DNA from 3 places in the Pelagibacterium sp. 26DY04 genome. Region 3 is predicted to be linked to each of the others. Evidence: predicted binding sites of a transcription regulator. Region 3 holds the regulator's gene; each other region holds the start of a gene.
The links. The regulator PhoB, encoded in region 3, activates phosphate uptake and scavenging genes when phosphate is short. The targets are predictions, from matches to a motif close to TGTCATNNANCTGTCAT.
Positions count from the first base shown of each region.

Region 1: the regulator PhoB is predicted to act here: its motif matches at 2,117-2,133, upstream of NO932_RS13655 (bifunctional 2',3'-cyclic-nucleotide 2'-phosphodiesterase/3'-nucleotidase).
Region 2: the regulator PhoB is predicted to act here: its motif matches at 3,746-3,762, upstream of NO932_RS10740 (esterase-like activity of phytase family protein).

Region 1 is NZ_CP101731.1:2,753,369-2,761,208, forward strand. Features, by position in the region: gene NO932_RS13640 (GatB/YqeY domain-containing protein) at 1-53, opposite strand, end outside; gene carA (glutamine-hydrolyzing carbamoyl-phosphate synthase small subunit) at 330-1,517, shown strand; gene NO932_RS13650 (GFA family protein) at 1,594-1,992, opposite strand; gene NO932_RS13655 (bifunctional 2',3'-cyclic-nucleotide 2'-phosphodiesterase/3'-nucleotidase) at 2,209-4,194, shown strand; gene NO932_RS13660 (neutral zinc metallopeptidase) at 4,299-5,210, opposite strand; gene NO932_RS13665 (cupin domain-containing protein) at 5,215-5,715, opposite strand; gene NO932_RS13670 (hypothetical protein) at 5,715-5,930, opposite strand; gene NO932_RS13675 (acyl-CoA dehydrogenase family protein) at 6,049-7,644, shown strand; gene NO932_RS13680 (GNAT family N-acetyltransferase) at 7,692-7,840, shown strand, end outside.
Region 2 is NZ_CP101731.1:2,183,251-2,191,090, forward strand. Features, by position in the region: gene fusA (elongation factor G) at 1-1,031, opposite strand, end outside; gene rpsG (30S ribosomal protein S7) at 1,043-1,513, opposite strand; gene rpsL (30S ribosomal protein S12) at 1,529-1,900, opposite strand; gene NO932_RS10740 (esterase-like activity of phytase family protein) at 2,343-3,659, opposite strand; gene rpoC (DNA-directed RNA polymerase subunit beta') at 3,828-7,840, opposite strand, start outside.
Region 3 is NZ_CP101731.1:688,863-696,702, forward strand. Features, by position in the region: gene pstA (phosphate ABC transporter permease PstA) at 1-908, shown strand, start outside; gene pstB (phosphate ABC transporter ATP-binding protein PstB) at 944-1,774, shown strand; gene phoU (phosphate signaling complex protein PhoU) at 1,788-2,495, shown strand; gene phoB (phosphate regulon transcriptional regulator PhoB) at 2,499-3,197, shown strand; gene NO932_RS03175 (UbiA family prenyltransferase) at 3,373-4,848, shown strand; gene NO932_RS03180 (GtrA family protein) at 4,845-5,282, shown strand; gene NO932_RS03185 (ABC transporter ATP-binding protein) at 5,333-7,060, shown strand; gene NO932_RS03190 (hypothetical protein) at 7,062-7,840, opposite strand, start outside.

The DNA of each region.
Region 1 (7,840 bases), 1.8 Mb from region 3:
TCGCGGGCCTTCATGGCATCCTTCATGGCAGCACTGATCTGGTCGCGCATGATCGGCGTCCTTCATGTTCATTGGTTGCGAGCGCTCTATACTCCAATCGCTCGGCCAAAGCCAATTGCGTGACGAGCACAATGTCACGCTCACCCTAAGCTATTGATTTCCAATACCTTCAAAAGCAAAGGACTCGGTTGACCGCGCCTGCCCCTTCAAATAGGTTCGCTCAAATTCAATATAGGGCGGACAGAACCACCAAACGGCGACTTTGGCCGGGGGTTCCGTGTGCCTGAACTTGCGCGCAGCGAGCGCGCCTCACCTGAAGGAGAAGCCCAATGTCCGGCTGGCTGGAAACCGCCCCTACCGCAGTCCTCATCCTCCGCGACGGGACGCGCCTTGAGGGTCGCGGCATCGGTGCCACGGGCATGGCGGCCGGCGAGGTCTGCTTCAATACGGCGATGACCGGATACCAGGAAATCCTGACCGATCCCTCCTATGCCGGCCAGATCATCACCTTCACCTTCCCCCATATCGGCAATGTCGGCGCCAATGACGAGGACATCGAGACGGTCAACATGGCCGCGGCGTCCGGCGTGCGCGGCATGGTGATCAAGGCCGATATCACCAGCCCATCCAATTACCGCGCCGCCAATGAACTCGACGCCTGGCTCAAAAAGCGCGGCATCATCGGCATTGCCGGCCTCGATACGCGCGCCCTCACCGCTCTCATCCGCGACAAGGGCATGGCCGATGCCGTGATCGCCCACGCTCCTAACGGACAGTTCGACGAAACCGAGCTTCAGGCCACGCTCGACGCCTTCCCCGGTCTCGAAGGCCTCGACCTCGCCAAGGAAGTCTCCACCACCCAGACCTATCGCTGGGACGAGACCCGCTGGCGCTGGGGTGAGGGCTATGGCCGCCTCGAAGATCCCCAGTTCCACATCGTCGCCATCGACTACGGCGCCAAGCGCAACATCCTGCGCTGCATCGCCGACCAGGGCGCCCGCGTCACCGTGGTGCCCGCCACCGCGACGGTCGAGGACATCATGGCCCATAACCCCGACGGCGTGTTCCTCTCCAACGGCCCCGGCGATCCCGCCGCGACCGGTGAATACGCAGTGCCCACCATCCGGAAGGTCATCGAAACCGGCAAGCCGGTCTTTGGCATCTGCCTTGGTCACCAGCTCCTCGGCCTCGCCCTGGGCGGCAAAACCCAGAAGATGCATCAGGGGCATCACGGCGCCAACCATCCGGTGAAAGACCTCACCACCGGCAAGGTCGAGATCACCTCTATGAACCATGGTTTCGCCGTCGACCGCGACAGCCTGCCCTCCGGCGTGAGTGAAACCCATGTCTCACTTTTCGACGGCTCCAACGCCGGCCTGCAGGTAGATGGCAAGCCTGTGTTCTCGGTGCAGTACCACCCGGAAGCCTCCCCCGGCCCGCACGACTCACACTACCTCTTCACGCGCTTCCTTAACCTCGTGCGTGAGCAGAAAGGCGAGCCGGCCGTCGCAGAATAGCGGCTGTGGGGGCGCCGCTGCGGGGCTTGTCCCCGGAATCCAGCAACAGCGCCAGCCAAGAGCACCCCCAAGCTGCCTAAAGGTGCCGGACCTCCGCCGGTACGTTCCACCAATTGTCGTTAAGACCGTCGAAATAGGTGACGGGCGCGGCGATCAGGTCTTCTGGCGTCGCGTCGTCGAGACACGCGACGTTGATCTGCACCTCGGCGCCATTGTTCCATTCCGCCGCCGCCACCCGAGCGAACGGGGTCAATCCGCAGCCTGGGCAAAACAGGCCGGTGCCACCGCGATTGGGCACCAAGGTGTCTTCCCCTTCAAGCGCCCGGAACGCTTCGGGCTTGATGGTGGCACTCCACCAGCGCCGCTTGCGGCAGCTCGTGCAATTGCACTTCCCCGTTCCCTGGCTGAGATCGATATCGGCCTCGAACCGAACAGAGCCGCACTGGCAGCTTCCATGATAGGTGCGGAGTGTCATTTGGGTTTCTCCCTTTCAAAGCAATGACCTGACGCTACCGCGCAGTCGTGACAAACGCTGTCAGCAGCCCGCCACGAAAAGAAATTTGACCAAAAGATAAAAAGGCGCGACGCTTCCTCGCGCGCGTCATCGGACCGTCAGAAAACTGCGGCAAGGGGGGCGGGCGTTCCGCGGCGGTTGTCGCGGGCCATCAAGTTCAGTCCGTGGAGGGACCTCATGAATTCTCTTACGATTTCGCGCCGCGCGTTTCTCGCCGGCACGGCCTCGGTCGGCGCGGCCGCCGTTGTGATGCACCCGTTCGCGGTGCTGGCCCAGTCCAACCAGGCCCATCTGCGCATCATGGAAACGACCGACATCCACGTCGCCATCATGCCCTATGACTACTACACCGACGCCCCCAACGACACGATGGGCCTGGCCCGCACCGCTTCGATCATCGAGAGCATCCGCGCCGAGGCCGGTAATGCCATCCTTCTCGACAATGGCGACACCATCCAGGGCAACCCGCTCGGCGACTATGTCGCCTATGAGCGCGGCATCGACGGATCGGACCTGCACCCCACCATCGCCGCCATGAACGAGCTCGGTTATGACGCGGGCACGATCGGCAACCACGAATTCAACTATGGTCTCGAATTCCTCGACCAGGCCATGGCCGGGGCCAATTTCCCGGTGGTTCTTGCCAACGTCGTCAACGGCACCGAACTGGGCGACGATCCGCTTGCGGACGACACCCTGTTCGATCCCTATGTGATCATTGAAAAGGAGCTGGTCGACGGCGCCGGCGAAAGCCACACCATCCGCATCGGCCTGATCGGCTTCACCCCGCCCCAGATCATGAGCTGGGATGCCGCTCATCTCGAGGGCAAGGTGGCCGTGCGCGATATCGTTGAGACCGCCCGCGCCTATGTCCCGAAGATGCGCGAAGAAGGCGCCGATATCGTCATCGCCCTTTCGCACTCGGGCATCAGCGGCGACGGCTACACTCCGGGCATGGAAAACGCCTCGCTCTATCTCGGTGAGGTCGAAGGCATCGACGCCATCCTTACCGGTCACCACCACCTCGTCTTCCCAGGCCCCGACTATGCCGATGTGGAAGGCGTCGATATCGAGAACGGCACGCTGATGGGCGTCCCCGCCGTCATGCCCGGCTTCTGGGGCAGCCATATGGGCCTGATCGATCTGCTGCTCGAACGCGGCGACGACGGCTCCTGGACCGTAGTGTCCCACACCTCCGAAGCGCGCCCCATCTACGAGCGCGTCGACGGTGCGGTGACCGCCACCGTCGAATCCGATGAGGAAGTCGTGGCTTCGGTCGAAGCGGCCCACCAGGAAACCCTCGACTATATCCGCCGCCCGGTCGGTGAAACCGCTGCCCCGCTCCACTCCTATTTCTCTCTGGTCGCCGACGATCCGTCCGTGCAGATCGTCAATATCGCCCAGACCTGGTACATGGAGCAGATGATGGCGGGCACCGAATGGGAAGGTCTGCCGATCCTTTCGGCTGCCGCCCCCTTCAAGGCCGGCGGCCGTGGCGGTCCGGACTATTACACCGACGTCCCCGTCGGCCCGGTCGCCATCAAGAACGTCGCCGATCTCTACCTCTACCCCAACACCATCCAGGCGGTGAAGATCACCGGCGCCGACGTCAAGAACTGGCTCGAACGCGCCGCCGGCATGTTCAACCAGGTCGAGGCCGGCGCCACCGACGCCCAGCTCATCAACCCCGATTTCCCGTCCTACAATTTCGACGTGATCGACGGGGTGACCTACAAGATCGACATCACCCAGCCGTCCAAATACGCAGCCGACGGCTCGGGCGAAACCAACCCCGATGCCAACCGCATCGTCGATCTGATGTACAATGGCGAGCCTATCGATCCGGCTCAGGAATTCATCGTCGCCACCAACAACTACCGCGCCGGCGGCGGCGGCTCGTTCCCGGGCATCGATTCGAGCAAGATCGTCTTCATCGGTCCCGATACCAACCGCGACGTGATCGTGCGCTACATCGTCGAGCAGGGCACCATCGACCCGGCCGCCGACAGCAATTGGTCCCTTGCCGAAATCGGTGACACCACCGTGCTGTTCGAAACCGGCCCTGCCGCCGAACAGCACCTGGCCGACGTGACCGCCATCACCATCGAGCCCACCGGCGATACCAGCGAAGCCGGTTTCGGCGTCTACCGCATCTCGCTGTAAAGCGGCTTGAAGTAAAATCTCGATTCCGGGCCAAGGACTTGGCCTACGTTCCGGAATCCAAAAGAAGAGAGCTTCAGGTTCATCTGCAACCTGAAGCTCTCTGTCTAAATCGCCCCGGAAAACGTGTCGCACTGCCCCGGATCGCCGCCGGAATAGCCGCGTTCGAACCATTCCTGCCGCTGCGCCGAAGTGCCGTGCGTAAAGGTCTTGGGAACCACCACCCCTTGCGTACGGCTCTGGATCGCGTCATCCCCGATCTGTTCGGCAGCGTTGATCGCCTCCTCGATATCGCCGCTCTCGAGCAGGTTTTCTTCCCCGACATAGTTCGCCCACACGCCTGCATAGCAATCGGCCTGCAATTCGATCCGCACCGAATAGGCGTTGGCCTCCTCCTGGCTCATCGACTGGATGGCCCGCGAGTATTCCGGCAGCACCCCGGTCAAATTCTGAACGTGATGCCCGATCTCGTGAGCGATCACATAGGCCTGTGCGAAATCGCCGGGCGCCCCGAACTGGCTGCGCAGCGTCTCGTAGAACGCCAGGTCGATGTAAACGCTCTGGTCGGCCGGGCAGTAGAACGGGCCAGTGCGCGCATCGGCCATCCCGCAGCCCGATTGGCTCATGTCGGTGAACAGCACCACTGTCGCGGGCACATAGGTCATGCCGTTTTCGACGAACACCTCTGTCCAGAGGTCTTCGGTGTCTTGCACGACAACCCCCACGAAATCGGCAAGGTCGTCCTCGCCCGCTTCCGGCAAGGGGCGTGAAACAGAACCGTTTCCGCTCGTCCCGGTGCCCAGCGATCCGTCGAGCAGCGAGAGCGGATTGATCCCCAGCGCCATGCCGATGATAAGCATGATGACGATCGCGCCGATCCCCAGCCCGCCGCCGGCTCTCCCGCCGGTCGGTATGCGAAATCCCGAACCGCCCAGCCCTGTAGAGCGGCCAAACATGCCTCCGCTCGCCCCGCGCCGGTCCTCGATGTTGCTCGACCGTTTGCGTCCCCGCCACTTCATTGTCTCAGCCCTCGCGCCAGAGTTCCAGTAAGGCCTTGCCACCGACGGGATCGGTTTCCGGCAGCGGCAAGCGCGCGATGTTCGCGGTCGCCCGCTCCAAATCGCCGTCCTTGCCCTTGAGAATGTCCCAATCCTGCCCCGGTGGATAGGCTCCCACCACCGCAAAATCGTCGCTCGAGCTTTCGAGCTTGTGCGCCACGCCGGCCGGGATGATCACGACATCGCCGGGCCGCACATCCACCTGCCGCGCCCCGGGCCCGCCCAGCGCAAGCCGGGCCGAACCGGAAACGACACCCAGCGCTTCATGAGCTGTCGAATGATAATGGTGGTAATCGAAGATCGTATCCACCCACTGCGGCGGCCAATCGTTGCGCGCGAACATTGCCTGCACCGCATCGGCGGTTGCCGAACCCTCGCCGACGCCGCGATAGACGATCACGGGCAGTTCGCTGTTTGGGAACTGCCCGTTTCGCTCCAACAAGATGCTTTCGACATCGTCGTGCATTATTGCGACACGTCCACGTCGACCTCGGGCACATCCACGGCCGGCACGTCCACCGATACGGACCCGCCCTCGCCGCCTGTGTTGGCGTTGACGAACCAGATGATGCCCACGATGACGATCAGGGCGACGATGATTGCCGCGATGAACCCGCCGCCGCCTCCACCGCCGCCGCCATTGTCGGTCACGACAACGGTTTCGCGATCCCGTTCAATCATCTTCGTCTCCTTTGCTTTACCGTTATGGGCGGAAAAACGGGCTGCCGGAACGAAAGGTTCCTCTTTCCCGATTGACGCCAGCCATGATGGGCGGTCCAATCGGGCCGGGAGAGGCGCCATGCAGCAAGCGGATCCTTTTGCCGTCGTCAATCAGCCGGCCCTACGCACCACCCTGTCCTTATGGCAGGGCGACCCGGCCCTGCGCGCGGCGCTGCCCCAACAGGCCCAGGAGCCATCCCGCGCCTTCGCCGAACGTCTCGGGCAGCCCGATCTAGTCGTCGATGGACACCGCCTCGCCACCGGACAGCCGCCTGTTCTCGAGCGGTTCGACACCGGCGGCCGGCGCATCGACACGGTCCTGTTCGCTGATGCCTATCACCGTCTCTTGCGGACCGGTCTTAAAGCGGGATACGCCGCCCTGCCCTGGTCCGGCGCACCTGCCGGACATACTGCCCATGCCGCCATGGTCTATCTCATGAGCCAGGTCGAACCGGGCGTCTGCTGCCCCATGACCATGACCTATGCGGCCATCCCCATCCTGCGCCGGCACAATGGCCTCGCCGCCGATCTCGCCCGCCTCGCCGCCACCGCCGATTACGACCCTGACGACGCTCCTGTCGCCCGAAAGCACGCCGCCACAATCGGCATGGCGATGACCGAAAAGCAGGGCGGCTCGGACGTGCGCGCCAATCGCACGCTCGCAGAGCCCGCCGATGGTGCTTATCGCCTCACCGGCCACAAATGGTTCTGCTCGGCCCCAATGTCCGACGCGTTCCTCACCCTCGCGCAACTCCCCCAGGGTTTGACCTGCTTCCTGGTCCCCCGCCGCCTCCCCGATGGCAACCTCAACGCCATCCACCTGATGCGTTTGAAGAACAAGCTCGGCAACCGCTCCAATGCCTCGGCCGAGATCGAATATCACGGCGCCCATGCCGAACTGCTGGGCGAGCCCGGCCAGGGCATCCGCACCATTCTCGAAATGGTCCACCACACCCGCCTCGATACCGCGATCGCCCCTGCCGGCCTCATGCGCCGCGCTCTCCTTGAAGCCCTCGACTGGACTCGCCACCGCTCCGCCTTCGGCAAGCCGCTGATCCACCAGCCGCTCATGGCAAATCTTCTCGCCGATCTTACGCTTGAATGGCTGGGCGCCCTTACCCTCGCCTTCCGCGTCGCCCAAGCCTTTGACGCTGCCGATCAAGGCTTCGCCCGCCTCGCGGTCGCTCTCACCAAATACTGGAACAACAAGCGCTGCCCATTCGTCACCGTCGAAGCCATGGAAGCACTGGGCGGCATGGGCTACATCGAAGATACCCCCATGCCGTGGCTCTACCGCGAGGCCCCGCTCAACGCCATTTGGGAAGGCTCGGGCAACATCATAGCCCTCGACGTGCAGCGCACCATTTCACGCTCGCCCGAAGCCCTCGACGCCCTCATGACCGAGCTGTCCGCCGCCCGCGGCACCCACCCGGCGTTCGATAAATCGCTCGATGATCTGGAAGAGACGCTCACCCGCCCCATTGACGAAGCCCAGGCTCGCCGGTTCACCGAGCGCATGGCCCTGCTGCTGCAGACGAGCCTCCTTCTGCGCAGCGCCCCCGCCGCCGGCGAACTCTTTGCCACGACCCGGCTCGGAGGCGATTGGGGCCACACCCTAGGCACCCTGCCGCCAGGCGCCGACACGCGCGCCATCATCGCGCTCGCTGATGGCTGACGACCCCGCACCGAATCATGAGACATGAAGTCCCCAAAGAGGTGCCCATGTCCGAAATCGCCATCCGCAACGCCACCGCAAACGATCTTCCCTTCATCGTCGGCCTCATCGAAGCCGATGGCATGGCCGGTCCCACCGAGGATCTGTCCAAGCCGCAAGGGCCGGCCTATCTCGCCGCCCTGGCCGCCATTGACGC
Region 2 (7,840 bases), 1.5 Mb from region 3:
GCACCGGCTTCGAGGTGACCCGAATAGATGCGGCAGAAGGTCAGCGAACCCATGTGCGGGTCGTTGGCGATCTTGAACGCCAGCATCGAGAGCGGCTCGTTGTCATCAGCGTGACGCTCGATCGGCTCTTCGGTCTTGGCGTCGATACCCTGAATGGCCGGCACGTCGTTGGGCGCAGGCAGGAAATCCACCACAGCATCAAGAAGCGGCTGAACGCCCTTGTTCTTGAACGCCGAACCGCACAGCACACCGAAGAACTCGGTGTTGATAACGCCCTTGCGGATCAGCTTGCGGATCGTGTCGTTATCCGGCATCTCGCCTTCGAGATAGGCCTCCATCGCCGCCTCGTCCATTTCGACGGCAGCTTCGACGAGCTTCTCGCGGTATTCTTCGGCGCGATCCTGCAGGTCGGCCGGAATATCGACGATATCCCAGGACGCACCCAGCTGCTCACCGTTCCAGACCAGAGCCTTCATCTCGATGAGATCGACGACGCCGGCGAACTCGTTCTCGGCACCGATGGGGAGCTGAAGAACAACGGCCTTGGCGCCCAGACGCTCGCCGACCATTTCCACCGAGCGGTAGAAGTCGGCGCCGATCTTGTCCATCTTGTTGACGAAGATCAGACGCGGAACGTGGTACTTGTCGGCCTGGCGCCAGACGGTTTCGGTCTGCGGCTCGACACCGGCGTTGGCATCAAGCAGAGCGACGGCACCGTCGAGCACGCGCAGCGAACGCTCGACCTCGATGGTGAAGTCGACGTGGCCCGGAGTATCGATGATGTTGAAGCGACGCTTCTTGCCGTCACGGCCCTGCCAGAACGTGGTCGTGGCAGCGGACGTGATGGTGATGCCGCGTTCCTGCTCCTGCTCCATCCAGTCCATGGTGGCAGCGCCGTCATGGACTTCACCGATCTTGTGCGACTTGCCGGTGTAGAACAGGATGCGTTCGGTCGTGGTGGTCTTGCCGGCATCGATGTGCGCCATGATGCCGAAATTGCGGTAGTCTTCGATCTTGTATTCGCGAGCCATGATCGTCTTCCTTACCAGCGGTAGTGCGAGAACGCGCGGTTGGCGTCAGCCATACGGTGCGTGTCTTCGCGCTTCTTGACCGCCTGACCACGGCCATTCATGGCATCCATCAGTTCGCCCGAAAGACGGCCAACCATGGTCTGCTCGCCACGCTTGCGCGCAGCATCGATCAACCAGCGGATGGCGAGAGCCTGCTGGCGGTCGGCACGGACTTCGACCGGAACCTGGTAAGTCGCGCCACCAACACGGCGGGAACGAACTTCAACGGCCGGACGGATGTTGTCGAGAGCGCCATGGAACACCTGGATGGGGTCCTGCTTGGTCCGCTCCTCGATAACTTCGAATGCGCCATAGACAATGCTCTCGGCGGCAGACTTCTTGCCGTCCTTCATGAGCGAATTCATGAACTTGGAGACAACCAGATCACCGAACTTGGGATCGGGGTTGATCTCACGCTTTTCTGCACGATGCCGACGGGACATAGCTCACAGATCTCCTTATTTCGGCCGCTTCGCGCCGTACTTCGAACGACGCTGCTTGCGATCCTTCACCGACTGGGTGTCCAGCACGCCGCGCAGCACGTGATAACGCACGCCCGGAAGGTCGCGCACACGGCCGCCGCGGATCAGCACAACAGAGTGCTCCTGCAGGTTGTGACCCTCGCCGGGGATGTAGGTAATAACTTCACGCTGATTGACCAGGCGCACCTTGGCCACACGACGCAGAGCCGAGTTCGGCTTCTTGGGGGTCGTCGTATAGACACGCGTGCAAACACCGCGCTTCTGCGGGTTGGCCTCCATCGCCGGAACCTTGTTCCGCTTCGGCTTGGCCTGCCGGGGCTTGCGGATCAGCTGATTAATGGTCGGCATATCGCTCGAACCCTCTTTTCATCCGTACAAACAAAATCCTTGTCGACATAACAAGCGAGCGGCGCCTGCCCGGACTTCCGTACGGAACCGGCGGCGCCAAGAATGCAGAGGATCACCTCCGAACCGGAAGCAATCATGCGCCCAAGACTTGTTGCGTCTAACTACCCGACAGTGTGTTTGATCGGCTTGAATGCGTCGCATTGGGCGCTTCGCATTCGGTGCCGGATCACGACCGACCGCTTAGGTAGGGCGGGTATTACTGGGTTGATTCAGAATCGTCAAGGCTTTCCGGGAAAAAAGCCGCAGAGCCCTGCTGATCACCTGCCCTGCACTTCGTGCATGGCGGGATATGGGGGGCCGAACCGCGCAATCAAGAGGTTGATTGAAGGTAAACAAAAAGAAAAGGGCCCGAAGGCCCCTTCCCCAACGTTTTGCTTTGCCGCTACTCAGCAGCGAGGAAATCGGCGACGTCGAGAAGGATGATCTCGTTGTCGTCGGCACGGCCCGCTTCGCGGCCCACCGAACCGGGATAGTTGTTGTCGTTGGCGACAACGATGGTGGTCTCATCGACGCGGTCGACATCCTCGATGGTGACGAACGGGAAGTTGAAGACACCCTCGATCGTGCCGCGCGGAGCGACGCCATCGGGATCCTCGATGTTCATGAGGTCGATATAGGCGATCTTTTCCAGAACGCCGCTTTCGTCGGTGCGTTCGAGATCGACAAGATAGATGCGCTTGAACTGAGCGGGATTTTCAACACTCTCGTCGCGGGGGTCGCCCTCGCGGCCGTCGCGCTCGATAATCAGGGCGCGGGTGCCCTCGATGATGTTGAAATCACCAATCGCATGGGTGGGGTCTTCGAGCGGATAATAGCGGATCACTTCGCTCCACTCGCCCTCTTCGGTGTCGAATTCGAACATGCGCAGCACGGATGCGCCGTCGATGGTTTCCTGCGCGCCCTCTTCCGGCATCCAGATCGGCTTTTCCAATAGCGGGTAGAGCGTGGTGCCGTCTTCGCCCAGCGCCATGCCCTCATAACCGCCGGAACCAAAGGTGCGCAGGTTCTCGGGTTGGCCGGCACCGGGATTGACCGAACCGACAAAGAAATTGTCGGGGCTGCGCAGCAATTCACCGCCCGGCTCGGTGGCGAAAACCTGCTGAACCACGCCGTCCTCGTCGACCTCGATCAGCCAGGGGCCGAACTCGTCGCCGATCCAATAATGATCGCCGACCGGCTGAATGGATTCAGGATCGAAATCGGCACCGGTGAGATAGCGGGTGTCGGTATGTTCGTTGGTGATCGGGAACGGAACGACCCGGTCGGGATCGGAAAGGAAGATCGTTTCTTCAACAGCGACCTGCCCCGTTTCCCAATCGGGTACCAGGATGTTGAACATCAGCATGGCATCGGACGAATTGTATTTCGAACCGAACCCGTTGTCGGTGAGCACCAGGAAGCGATCGTCGCCCAGCGAGCGGATGCCCGAAAAGCCCTGCAGCGGCTGGCCGGGGAACGGACGGCCGAGACCGGAATTGGCGTCGATCACGCTGTACGGCGCTTCGCTGCGCTCACCGCCGGCAAAGCGGCCGGAAATGTTGAGGCTGACGGGTGCATCGGCCGGGGCTGGAAGAAAGGTCTGGGCCGGGACCCGGGCATGCTCGAGCAGCACGGCGGAAAATTCCTGCGCATCCTGCGCATGGGCGGCTGCGCCGAGAGCAAAAAGGGAAACGAACGATAACAAGGACTGTCGGACCACGGGGGTGCCTCCTGACAACGGATCAAAAACCGCGAGGATTTAAGTCCCGCCCTGTGACAGGCCGTTTACCGTTGCTTGACGGATCGATGGCGGTTTTGCGACATCGCCGCGCGCAATAAAAATGGGGGCCGGAGCCCCCATTTTCCTATTGTTACGATGCTTGCGACCTTATTCGGCCGGAGCTTCCGGCATGGCCTCGGGCGCCGGGATGGCAACCGTTTCGGCCTGGCGGCGACGCTCTTCGAGAATGAGGTCGTCGCGCTTGGTCGCGATCTGGCGCACATTGGAGATGCGAGCACCCGTACCGGCCGGAATGAGACGGCCGACGATGACGTTCTCCTTGAGGCCTTCGAGCAGGTCGGCCTTGCCCGAGACGGCGGCCTCGGTGAGGACGCGGGTCGTCTCCTGGAAGGACGCGGCCGAGACGAAGGAACGAGTCTGCAGCGACGCCTTGGTGATGCCGAGCAGGACCGGAACGGCCTCCGCGGGCTTCTTGCCATCGGCAACGAGCTGTTCGTTGAGCTCGTCGAAGTCGATGCGGTCGATCTGCTCTTCCTTGAGCAGGCCGGACTCGCCGGGCTCGGTGATCTCGACCTTTTGCAGCATCTGGCGAACGATCACCTCGATGTGCTTGTCGTTGATCAACACGCCCTGCAGGCGATAGACCTCCTGGATCTCGTTGACGAGATACTTGGCCAGCTCCTCGACGCCCTTGATGGCAAGGATGTCATGCGGTGCCGGGTTGCCGTCCAGGATATACTCGCCCCGCTCGATCGGATCGCCTTCCTGCAGGTGGAACGGCTTGCCCTTCGGGATGAGGTACTCGACCGGCTCCAGGCTCTCATCGTTCGGCTCGATGATGATGCGACGCTTGTTCTTGTAGTCGCGACCGAAGCGGATCGTGCCATCGATTTCGGCAATGATCGCGTGATCCTTCGGACGGCGAGCCTCGAACAGTTCGGCCACACGCGGCAGACCGCCGGTGATGTCCTTGGTCTTGGCGCTTTCGAGCGGAATACGGGCAAGGACGTCGCCGGGGGCAACGCGGGTGCCCGGCTCGACGGCGATGACCGCATCCACGCTCATCAGGTACCGAGCATCGGTGCCACGATCGGTCTTGAAGGGCTGCCCCTTCGAACCGACGGCGATGGCGGGCTTAAGCCCGTCGCCGCGCTGGCTGGAACGCCAGTCGATGACCAGACGCTTGGTGAAGCCGGTGGTCTCGTCGGTCTGCTCGGAGACCGAAGCCCCATCGACCAGATCCTCGAAGATCACCTCGCCCTCGACCTCGGTCAGGACCGGACGGGTGTACGGATCCCACTCGGCCAGACGCTGGCCGCGCTTGACCTGATCGCCCTCGTTGACCCGCAGACGCGAACCATAACCGAGCTTGTGAACGGCGCGTTCCTTGCTATCGGTATCAACGATGACGATGGAGACGTTGCGACCCATGACGACGATGTGGCCGTCCGAGTTGGTCGCAATGTTCTTGTTGCGGAACGCGATCTTACCCTCGGCACCGGCCTCGAGATAAGAGTTGTCCACCACCTGGGCCGTACCACCGATGTGGAACGTGCGCATGGTGAGCTGGGTGCCCGGTTCACCGATCGACTGAGCCGCGATGACGCCGACCGCTTCGCCCATGTTGACGGGGGTACCGCGGGCAAGATCACGGCCATAGCAGGTCGCGCAGGTGCCCTGGCGAACCTCGCAGGTCAGCGGCGAGCGGATGCGCACCGACTGGACCTTGGCAGCCTCGATCTTTTCGACATCCGCTTCGTCCATCAGCGTACCCTTGGCGACAAGAACGTCGTCGGTACCGGGGACGTAGATGTCGTCGGCCGAAACGCGGCCCAGAATACGCTGGCCAAGCGAGGCGACCACCTGACCGGAGTCGACGATCGCTTCCATGGTCAGGCCGCGCTCGGTACCGCAATCGTCAGCGGTGATGATCGCGTCCTGCGCCACGTCCACGAGACGGCGGGTCAGGTAACCCGAGTTCGCGGTCTTGAGCGCGGTGTCGGCCAGACCCTTACGGGCGCCGTGGGTCGAGTTGAAGTACTCGAGAACGGTCAGGCCTTCCTTGAAGTTCGAGATCACCGGGGTCTCGATGATTTCGCCCGACGGCTTGGCCATGAGGCCGCGCATGCCGGCGAGCTGCTTCATCTGGGCGACCGAACCACGGGCGCCGGAGTGGCTCATCATATAGACCGAGTTGATCTGACGCGAGCGGCCGTTGTCGTCCTTCTCGTGAGCAGAGATGCGCTTCATCATCTCCTCGGCGACCTTGTCACCGCACTTGGCCCAGGCGTCGACGACTTTGTTGTACTTCTCACCATGGGTGATGAGGCCGTCATTGTATTGCTGCTCGAACTCCTCGACCTGACGACGGGTATCGCCCACGATCTTGGCCTTCGAATCCGGGATCACCATGTCGTCCTTGCCGAACGAGATGCCGGCGCGGCAGGCCTGCTTGAAGCCCAGATCCATGATGCGGTCACAGAAGATCACGGTCTCCTTCTGGCCACAGGCACGGTAAACCGTGTCGATGACCTTGGAGATGTTCTTCTTGGTCATGAGCTGGTTGACCACCTCGAACGGCACGCCCTTGGGCAGGATCTGCCCCAGCATCATGCGGCCCGGCGTGGTTTCGACGATCGCGGAAACCACATTGCCTTCGGCATCGAGCGTCTTGACGCGGCCCTTGATCTTGGTGTGCAGCGTGACCGACTTGTTCTCAAGCGCATGCTCGAGCTCGGACATGGACGAGAACGCCATGCCTTCGCCGGGCTCGCCCTCGGCCATGATCGAGACGTAGTAGAGACCAAGCACGATGTCCTGGCTCGGCACGATGATCGGCTGACCATTGGCCGGGTGCAGGATGTTGTTGGTCGACATCATCAGCACACGGGCTTCGAGCTGGGCTTCCAGGCTCAGCGGCACGTGAACGGCCATCTGGTCGCCGTCGAAGTCGGCGTTGAACGCGGCGCAGACCAGCGGGTGAAGCTGGATGGCCTTGCCCTCGATCAGGATCGGCTCGAACGCCTGGATGCCAAGGCGGTGAAGCGTGGGCGCACGGTTCAGGAGAACCGGGTGCTCGCGGATCACTTCGTCGAGGATATCCCAGACTTCGGGCTTTTCCTTTTCAACCAGCTTCTTTGCCTGCTTGACGGTCGAGGACAGGCCCTTCGCGTCGAGACGCGAATAGATGAAGGGCTTGAACAGCTCGAGCGCCATCTTCTTGGGCAGGCCGCACTGGTGGAGCTTGAGTTCCGGACCCACGGTGATGACCGAACGGCCGGAATAGTCGACGCGCTTGCCGAGCAGGTTCTGGCGGAACCGGCCCTGCTTGCCCTTGAGCATATCTGACAGCGACTTGAGCGGACGCTTGTTGGCACCGGTGATGGTGCGGCCACGGCGGCCATTGTCGAACAGGGCGTCGACGGCCTCCTGGAGCATACGCTTTTCGTTGCGGATGATGATGTCGGGCGCGCGCAGCTCGATGAGGCGCTTGAGACGATTGTTACGATTGATCACACGACGGTAGAGGTCGTTGAGATCGGACGTAGCGAACCGGCCGCCATCGAGCGGAACGAGCGGACGCAGTTCCGGTGGGATCACCGGAATGACGGTCATGATCATCCATTCGGGCTTGTTGCCCGAAACGATGAACTGCTCGACGATCTTCAAACGCTTGGCGAGCTTCTTGGGCTTGAGCTCGGTGGTCGACTCGGCGATCTCGACGCGCAGGTCGGCGGCGAGCTTGTCGAGGTCGAGCGCGGCCAGCATCTCACGCACCGCTTCTGCGCCGATCATGGCAGTGAAGGCGTCCGGACCGTAATTGTCCTGAGCGTCGAGATACTCTTCTTCAGTGATGAGCTGGTGCTGGGTGAACGGGGTCAGGCCCGGCTCGATCACCACATAGTTCTCGAAGTACAGAATGCGTTCCACATCCTTCAGCGTCATGTCGAGAAGCTGGGAGATGCGGGAGGGCAGCGACTTCAGGAACCAGATGTGAGCGACCGGAGCGGCGAGCTCGATATGGCCCATGCGCTCGCGGCGAACGCGGCTGAGGGTGACTTCCACACCGCACTTTTCGCAGATGACGCCCTTGAACTTCATGCGCTTGTACTTGCCGCACAAGCACTCATAGTCCTTGGTCGGGCCGAAGATACGCGCGC
Region 3 (7,840 bases):
CCAATCCTGACCTGCTGGGGCAGACGGTGCCTGTGGCGCTCCTGGCCTCCGCCAATACTGATAACTGGCTCAAGGGGACCATCGATCGCTCGCAGCCCGATGCGCGCCAGCAACTCTCCGCCGACACCCGTGCGCTGGCCGACCGGCTTCTGGACGAGGATATTATCCGCTTCGATTTCGCCTGGCACATCTTCACCAATGTCGACAGCCGCTCTGCTCCTGCATCGGCCGGTTTGGCCGGCGCGTTCATGGGGTCGTTGTACATGATGGCGGTGGTGATCGTGCTGGCCGTTCCGATCGGCGTCGCCAGTGCCGTCTATCTCGAAGAGTTCGCGCCCAAGAACCGGCTGACGGATTTGATCGAGGTCAACATCAACAATCTGGCTGCCGTGCCCTCCATTGTTTTCGGCCTGCTGGGCGCCGCCATTTTCATCAACTACATGGGCCTGCCACGCTCGGCACCGCTTGTCGGCGGTCTCGTGCTCACGCTGATGACCCTGCCCACCATCATCATCGCCACCCGCTCTGCGCTCCGCGCGGTGCCGCCCTCGCTGCGCCAGGCCGCCCTCGGACTGGGCGCGTCGCGCAACCAGACCGTATTCCATCATGTCCTGCCGTTGACCTTCCCCGGAATCCTGACCGCGACAATCATCGGCGTTGCGCAGGCGCTCGGCGAGACGGCGCCCCTTCTTCTGATCGGGATGAGCGCCTTTATCGCCAACATTCCGGCCAATCCATTGGACTCGGCTACAGCACTGCCAGTGCAGATCTATTTGTGGCAGGGCAACGAGAACCGGAATTTCTTCGAAGCCCGCACATCGGCGGCCATCATCGTCCTGCTGGGCCTGATGATCCTTCTTAATGCCATCGCCATATTCCTGCGCACGCGATTGGAGCGTAAAAAATGACGAGCGATACCCTGAGCGCAAGGAGCGCAACCGATATGTCGGAGAGCCAACCCGAAGCATCCGCGACGCCGGTTCATCAGACTGTACGGATTCCTGATCCCAACGCTGGCCCTTCTCGCCTCAAGGCCAAGGACGTCTCGGTGTTCTACGGCGAAAAGCAGGCGCTGTTCGACGTCTCGATCGACATCCCTGAAAAGTCGGTTTCCGCCTTTATCGGCCCGTCGGGCTGCGGCAAGTCCACCTTCCTGCGGTGCATCAACCGCATGAACGACACCATCGAGGGCGCCCGAGTCACCGGCGAGATTTCGCTCGACGGCGACAATCTCTATGACGCCAGCCTCGACGTGGTCGAGCTGCGCGCCCGGATCGGCATGGTGTTCCAGAAGCCCAACCCGTTCCCCAAGTCGATTTTCGAGAACGTCGCCTATGGCCCCAAGATCCACGGCCTGGCTCGCAATAAGGCCGATCTTGAGGAAATCGTAGTGACCTCGCTGCAGAAGGCGGGTCTGTTCGAGGAGGTCAAGGACCGGCTCCATCAGCCCGGCACCGGGCTTTCGGGCGGCCAGCAGCAGCGCTTGTGCATCGCGCGGGCCATTGCGGTGGGTCCGGAAGTTATCCTTATGGACGAGCCCTGTTCGGCGCTCGATCCGATCGCCACGGCGATCATCGAGGAACTGATCGACGAACTGCGTACCAATTACACGATCGTCATCGTCACCCACTCCATGCAGCAGGCCGCCCGCGTATCGCAAAAGACGGCGTTCTTCCATCTTGGCAAGCTGATCGAAGAAGGTCCGACTGAAGAGATTTTCACCAATCCGCGGGAAAAGCGCACGCAGGATTATATCACCGGCCGGATCGGGTAAGGAGGAGGACCAGATGCCCCCGTCAACAGAACATATCGTTACGTCCTACGAGGACGAACTGACCGAACTGGCCCGCTCGATCTCCGAAATGGGCGGCCTGGTCGAAAAGGCCATCGTCAACGCCACCGAGGCGCTGATCCGCGCCGATAGCGAACTGGCTCTCGCCACTGTAGCCGCCGACAAGAAGATCGACGCCATGCAGACCCAGATCGACGATATGGCCGTTTCGATCATCGCCCGCCGCCAGCCCATGGCGCAGGATCTGCGTCTGGTGATCGCGTCCATCCACGTCGCCAACGATCTCGAACGCATCGGCGACATGGCCAAATCCACGGCCCGCCGTTCGACCCAGATCGAAGGGTTGGCCATGTCGGTGCAGTTCAAGAACGGTCTGCGCCACATGGGCGAGCTTGCCCTGCGCCAGGTCAAACTCTCGCTGGATGCCTTCGCGGCGCGCGACAAGGATATGGCCGTCGATGTCGTCGAACGCGACACTGAAGTCGATGCACTCTATGTCTCCCTGTTCCGCGAGCTTTTGACCTATATGATGGAGGATCCGCGCAACATCACCATGTGCACGCATCTTCTGTTCTGCGGCAAGAACCTCGAACGGGTCGGCGACCACTCCACCAACATCGCCGAGCAAGCCTACTTCCTCGCCACCGGCAAGTCGCTGACTGCCGATGTCGAGGATGTAAAGCGCGAGCAGATCAAGGGCTGACGTATGACGCCACAGGTTCTTGTCGTTGAAGACGAAGCCGATCTCGTCGAACTGCTCCGTTACAATCTCGAAGCCGAAAACTTCACCGTTTCCACGGCCGAAGACTCTGAAGAGGCGATGCTGCGCATTGCCGAGAACACGCCCGACATCGTCCTGCTCGACTGGATGCTGCCGGGCACCTCGGGGATTGAAATCTGCCGGCGCATTCGTGCACGTACCGACACCGCCCGCATCCCCATCATCATGCTCACCGCCCGCGGTGAGGAGGAAGAGAGGGTGCGCGGGCTTGCTACCGGGGCCGACGACTATGTCGTCAAGCCCTTCTCGCTGCCTGAGTTGATGGCGCGCATCAATGCGCTGCTCCGCCGGTCCAATCCCCAGCTCATCGCCGCCGTTCTCAAGGCTGGTGATATCGAGCTGGACCGGACCACCCATCGCGTCCGGCGTTCTGGCAAGGAAGTCCATCTCGGCCCCACCGAGTATCGCTTGCTCGAATATCTCATGGGCAATCCCGGCCGCGTCTATTCCCGTGAGCAATTGCTGGATGGCGTGTGGGGCACCGATGTTTATGTCGATGAACGGACCGTCGATGTGCATGTGGGCCGCCTGCGCAAGGCCATCAACAAGGGGCGGGCCAAGGATCCGATCCGCACGGTGCGCGGTGCCGGCTACGCTTTCGACGAGAAATTCGTGGTTGGTTAGATAGAACTTTATCGAAATTCTGCGCTGTTTTATTAAACCGGCTCGACAAAACGTAAATGTCGCAGCCGGTTTGCTTTTGTTTCAAATGAAGCGTCATTAACGTTCATTTGCGCTTTGCTTTGCGCTTATCCTCCGCGCCCGCGATAACCGGTTAGTTCCGGTGCGAGCAGGTGCCATGCCCAAATCAGCCATTGCCGTCAAACGAACCGAGGCTAAAACGGAGCCCCGTCTCTTGCCGCTGGTTCTCGATCTCGACAACACGCTGATCCGTACCGATCTGCTGCACGAAACGGTATTTGCGTTTCTAAAGGTCAATCCCCTCGGGCTGTTTCTGATTGCCTTGTGGCTCGTCAAGGGCAAGGCGCATCTCAAACAGCAGCTCGCGGCGCGGGTGACGCTGGAGGTCGATGACCTTCCGGTCAACGAAGCGGTTGCCGCCTATGCCGAGGCTGAAAAGAGCAAGGGGCGCACGATCATTTTGGCGACGGCAGCCGACAGCCTTTTGGCCATGCGTATCGCGCGGCGGTTCCCTTTCATCGACAAGACACTGGCCTCCGATGGTGTGACCAATCTCAAGGGACGCGCCAAGGCCGAGCGGTTGGCCGATATGTTTCCCGATGGCTTCGTTTATGCCGGCGATTGCGCGTCCGATCTCAATGTCTGGCGCATTGCCAAGGGTGCGGTACTGGTGGAAACCAATGGCCGCCTCTCTCGGGCCGCAACCAGGTTGACGGCGATTGAACACGCCATCACCCGTCCGGCGCGTCTGAGGGATTGGGTCAAAGCCGCCCGACCGCATCAATGGGCCAAGAACGCCTTGGTGTTCGTTCCCCTCATGCTGGCGGGGCATATGCTCGATCCCGCCGCCTGGGCCAGCGCCGGCATCGCTTTCCTCGCGTTGGGCATTCTCGCCTCGGCCACGTATTTGCTCAACGATCTCTGGGACATTGCCGACGACCGCCGCCACTGGTCCAAACGTGACCGGCCGCTTGCTTCAGGCCGCATGGCGATCGCTGAAGCTGTTGTTGCCATTCCGGTGGCGATGGCGATCTCCTTCGTCCTCGGCGCGCTGGTCAATCCGCTGGTCGTTGCAACGCTGGGAGCATACCTCGTCCTGACTGTTGCCTATTCGATGGGCATCAAGCGCAAGCCCATCCTTGATGCGTTCACCCTCGCAGTGCTCTTCACCCTGCGTCTGGTTCTCGGCATCGTCACTGTCGGCGTCATGGCCTCGCCCTGGCTGCTGGTGTTCTCGATGTTCCTGTTCGCGTCGCTCTCTTTTGCCAAACGCAACACAGAGGTGCAGCGTCTGGCCGACAAGGGTGGCGTGGGCAAGGTCGGGGGGAGGGGATATTTCACCACGGATGCGCCCTTCATCATGGCCATGGGCGTGGCGAGCGGTATCGGATCGGTTCTGATCCTCGTGCTCTATCTCACCCAGGACGCACTGGCGGCGGATTTTTATTCCGACTCCATCTGGCTCTGGCTAATGCCCGCTGCCCTGTTCCTATGGATCGGCCGCATCTGGATGCTGTGCTTTCGCGGCGAACTCAACGACGACCCAGTGGCCTTCGCCATGAAAGATCCCAAGAGCCTGATGCTCGCCGCCGGGCTGGCGCTGGGCTTCTTTCTTGCCTGGATCGGCATATGAGGCCCCAAGCATTTCTTCGGTTGCCGCAGCTCGTGCGGTTCCTACTGCTGGGAGGACTGGCGGCCGCGATCAATTGGCTGGTGCGCTTCCCGCTCTCGCTGGCGATGCCGTTTTCCGCCGCCGTGTTCGTCGCCTACCTCATCGGAATGAGCGCGGGCTTCACGCTCTATCGCGCCTATGTCTTTCCCAATTCGCCCCGGCCGATCGCCATGCAGGCGGCGCTGTTCCTCATCGTCAATGCCGTGGGCGCCGTGGTGGTCATGACTATTTCGGTCAGTCTTCTCGACCATATCTTGCCGCTTATCGGCTGGTGGCTGCTGCCTGAAGCGGTGGCTCATGGCACGGGTATTGCCGTCGGGGCGGTTGTCAATTTCGCCGGACACAAATATCTCAGTTTCCGAGTACATCCCGGTCGCGCCGGAAACCTGACTTGACGGGTCCATTTTAAGCGCCTACTCGGGACACGTTCGTAAAGTGATCCGATATGCTGCGCCGCTTCTTTTCCTATTACGTCCCCTACAAGGGCTTGTTTGCCCTTGATTTCGGCTGCGCCGTGGTCGTTGGCCTGCTCGAGCTTGGCTTTCCGGTAGTCGTCCAGCTCTACGTGGATCGGCTCCTGCCCAGCCAGAACTGGTTCTGGATACTCGCGGCTGCGGGCGGGTTGCTGGCGGTTTATCTGCTCAACGCCGTGCTGCTCTCGATCGTCAACTATTGGGGCCACGCGTTGGGCATCGGGATCGAAACCGACATGCGCCGGCAGGCCTTCGATCATCTGCACAAGCTTTCGTTCGGCTATTTCGACAATAAGAAAACCGGACATCTGATCACCCACGTCACCAAGGACCTCGAGGATGTGGGCGAGATAGCCCACCATGGCCCGGAGGATGTGTTCATCGCGATCATGACCTTTATCGGCGCCTTCATCATCATGGCGCTGATGAATCTCCAACTCGCGATGTTGACCCTGATCATCGTGCCCGTCGCTGCTTTCATAGTTTTCCGCTACGGCAGCGCCATGACCATGACCTGGAAGCGGCTCTACAGCCGGGTGGGCGATTTCAACCAGCGCATCGAAGAATCGATCGGCGGCGTCCGTGCCGTACGCGCCTTCGCCAATGAAGGACACGAGCGGCGCCTGTTCGAAGGCGACAATCAGAAATACCGCACGACCAAGCTCCAGGCTTACAAGATCATGACGGCCTCGATCTCGATCTCCTATCTCGCCAAGAGCTTCGTGCAGCTTCTGGTCATGCTGGCCGGCACGGCATTGGTGATGTACGGCCAAATGACCTATGGCGAGTTCGTGGGATTCCTGCTGATCGTCACAGTGCTGTTCCGCCCCATCGACAAGATCATTTCCGTTATCGAGAGCTACCCCAAGGGCATTGCCGGCTTCAAACGCTTCACCGAACTGATCGATACCGAGCCCGATATCGTCGATGCGCCCGACGCGAGAAAAGTCACTTCGCTCAAGGGCGATATCGTCTTTGATGCCGTGAGTTTTGCCTATTCGGATGCTCGCCCCACCGTGCGGGATATCTCGCTCGACATTCGCGCAGGCGAAACCGTTGCCCTCGTCGGCCCCTCGGGCGCCGGCAAGACGACCATATGCTCTCTTCTGCCGCGCTTTTACGAAATCGACAGCGGCTCGATCACCGTCGATGGCATCGACATCCGCCAGATCACCCAGGATTCCCTGCGCAATCAGATCGGTATCGTGCAGCAGGACGTCTTCATGTTCGGCACCTCGATCCGAGACAACATCGCCTATGGTCGTCTCGGTGCCACCGATGAGGAAATCATGGATGCGGCCCGCAAGGCGCAGTTCGATGGCGTCATTGCCCAGCTTCCAGACGGACTCGATACCATGATCGGTGAACGCGGCGTCAAGCTCTCGGGCGGTCAGAAGCAGCGCCTCGCCATCTCGCGCATCTTCTTGAAGAACCCGCCGATCCTCATCCTCGATGAGGCAACTTCGGCGCTCGACACAGAAACCGAACTCCAGATTCAGCAGGCACTTGCCGCGCTTTCGGAAGGGCGGACCACCCTGGTCATCGCCCACCGCCTCGCCACCATCCGCAACGCCGACAGGATCGTCGTCGTCGATGGCGGCCGCGTTGTCGAACAGGGCAGCCACGAGGAGCTTCTAGCCCGCAATGGCGCCTACGCCCGCCTTCACAACGCCCAATTCGGCGCCTGGGCGGCAGAATAGATCAGGCCGCCAGCCCGAGCGCCAGAAACGTCATGGTCGCGAGGTTGAGCCCGATTCCGTAGGTCACCAGCAGGGCCAGTCCGCGAATATCCTTCTCGCTCACCGCCAGCGCCAGCAGGTAGAAAACGATCGGCAGCCAATCGAGCGCGTACCGCTGTACGTTGTACTGGGAATAGCCATTGGAGTGATAGAACAGCGTCGGTACCGCGATCACCAGGATCGTCGCGATCCCGATCAATACGGGGCGGCGCATGGGCGCGAAGAAGGCGAAAAGCACGAACGGGCTGGCGGCCAGGATCGCCGTGCCGGCGGCATCGAGGCCCACGGGGTCGACCATGGAATTGCCGCCGAACTCGAGGTGGAAGCCCTGGAGGAACATATAGACCGTGTTGAACAGCAGATATGCCGTCGACCACAATCCATGCTCGGCCAATCGATAGTTGATCATCGATCCGCCCTCGGAAATGTCGGCACCCATCATGTAGGGATAGCCGGTCTGCATCGGATCGCCGAAGCGGAAATAATTATAGGCGAGATAGACCAGCACCGCGACCGCCACGGGAAGCCCGAGCTTTAAAGCCCGTATGATGTGCTCGCGCCGAAAGCTGATCAGTGGCTCGTATCTGTCCAGCGCCAGGGCGAACAGGAACGGCAGGTAGAACACCGCCATTTGCCGACACAAAAACGCGGCACCGATGCAGGCCCCAGCCAGGACGAGGCTCCCTCCGCGCACGAGCTGATGGATGGCGAGTGAGGTAAACGCAAATCCAATAGCCTGGG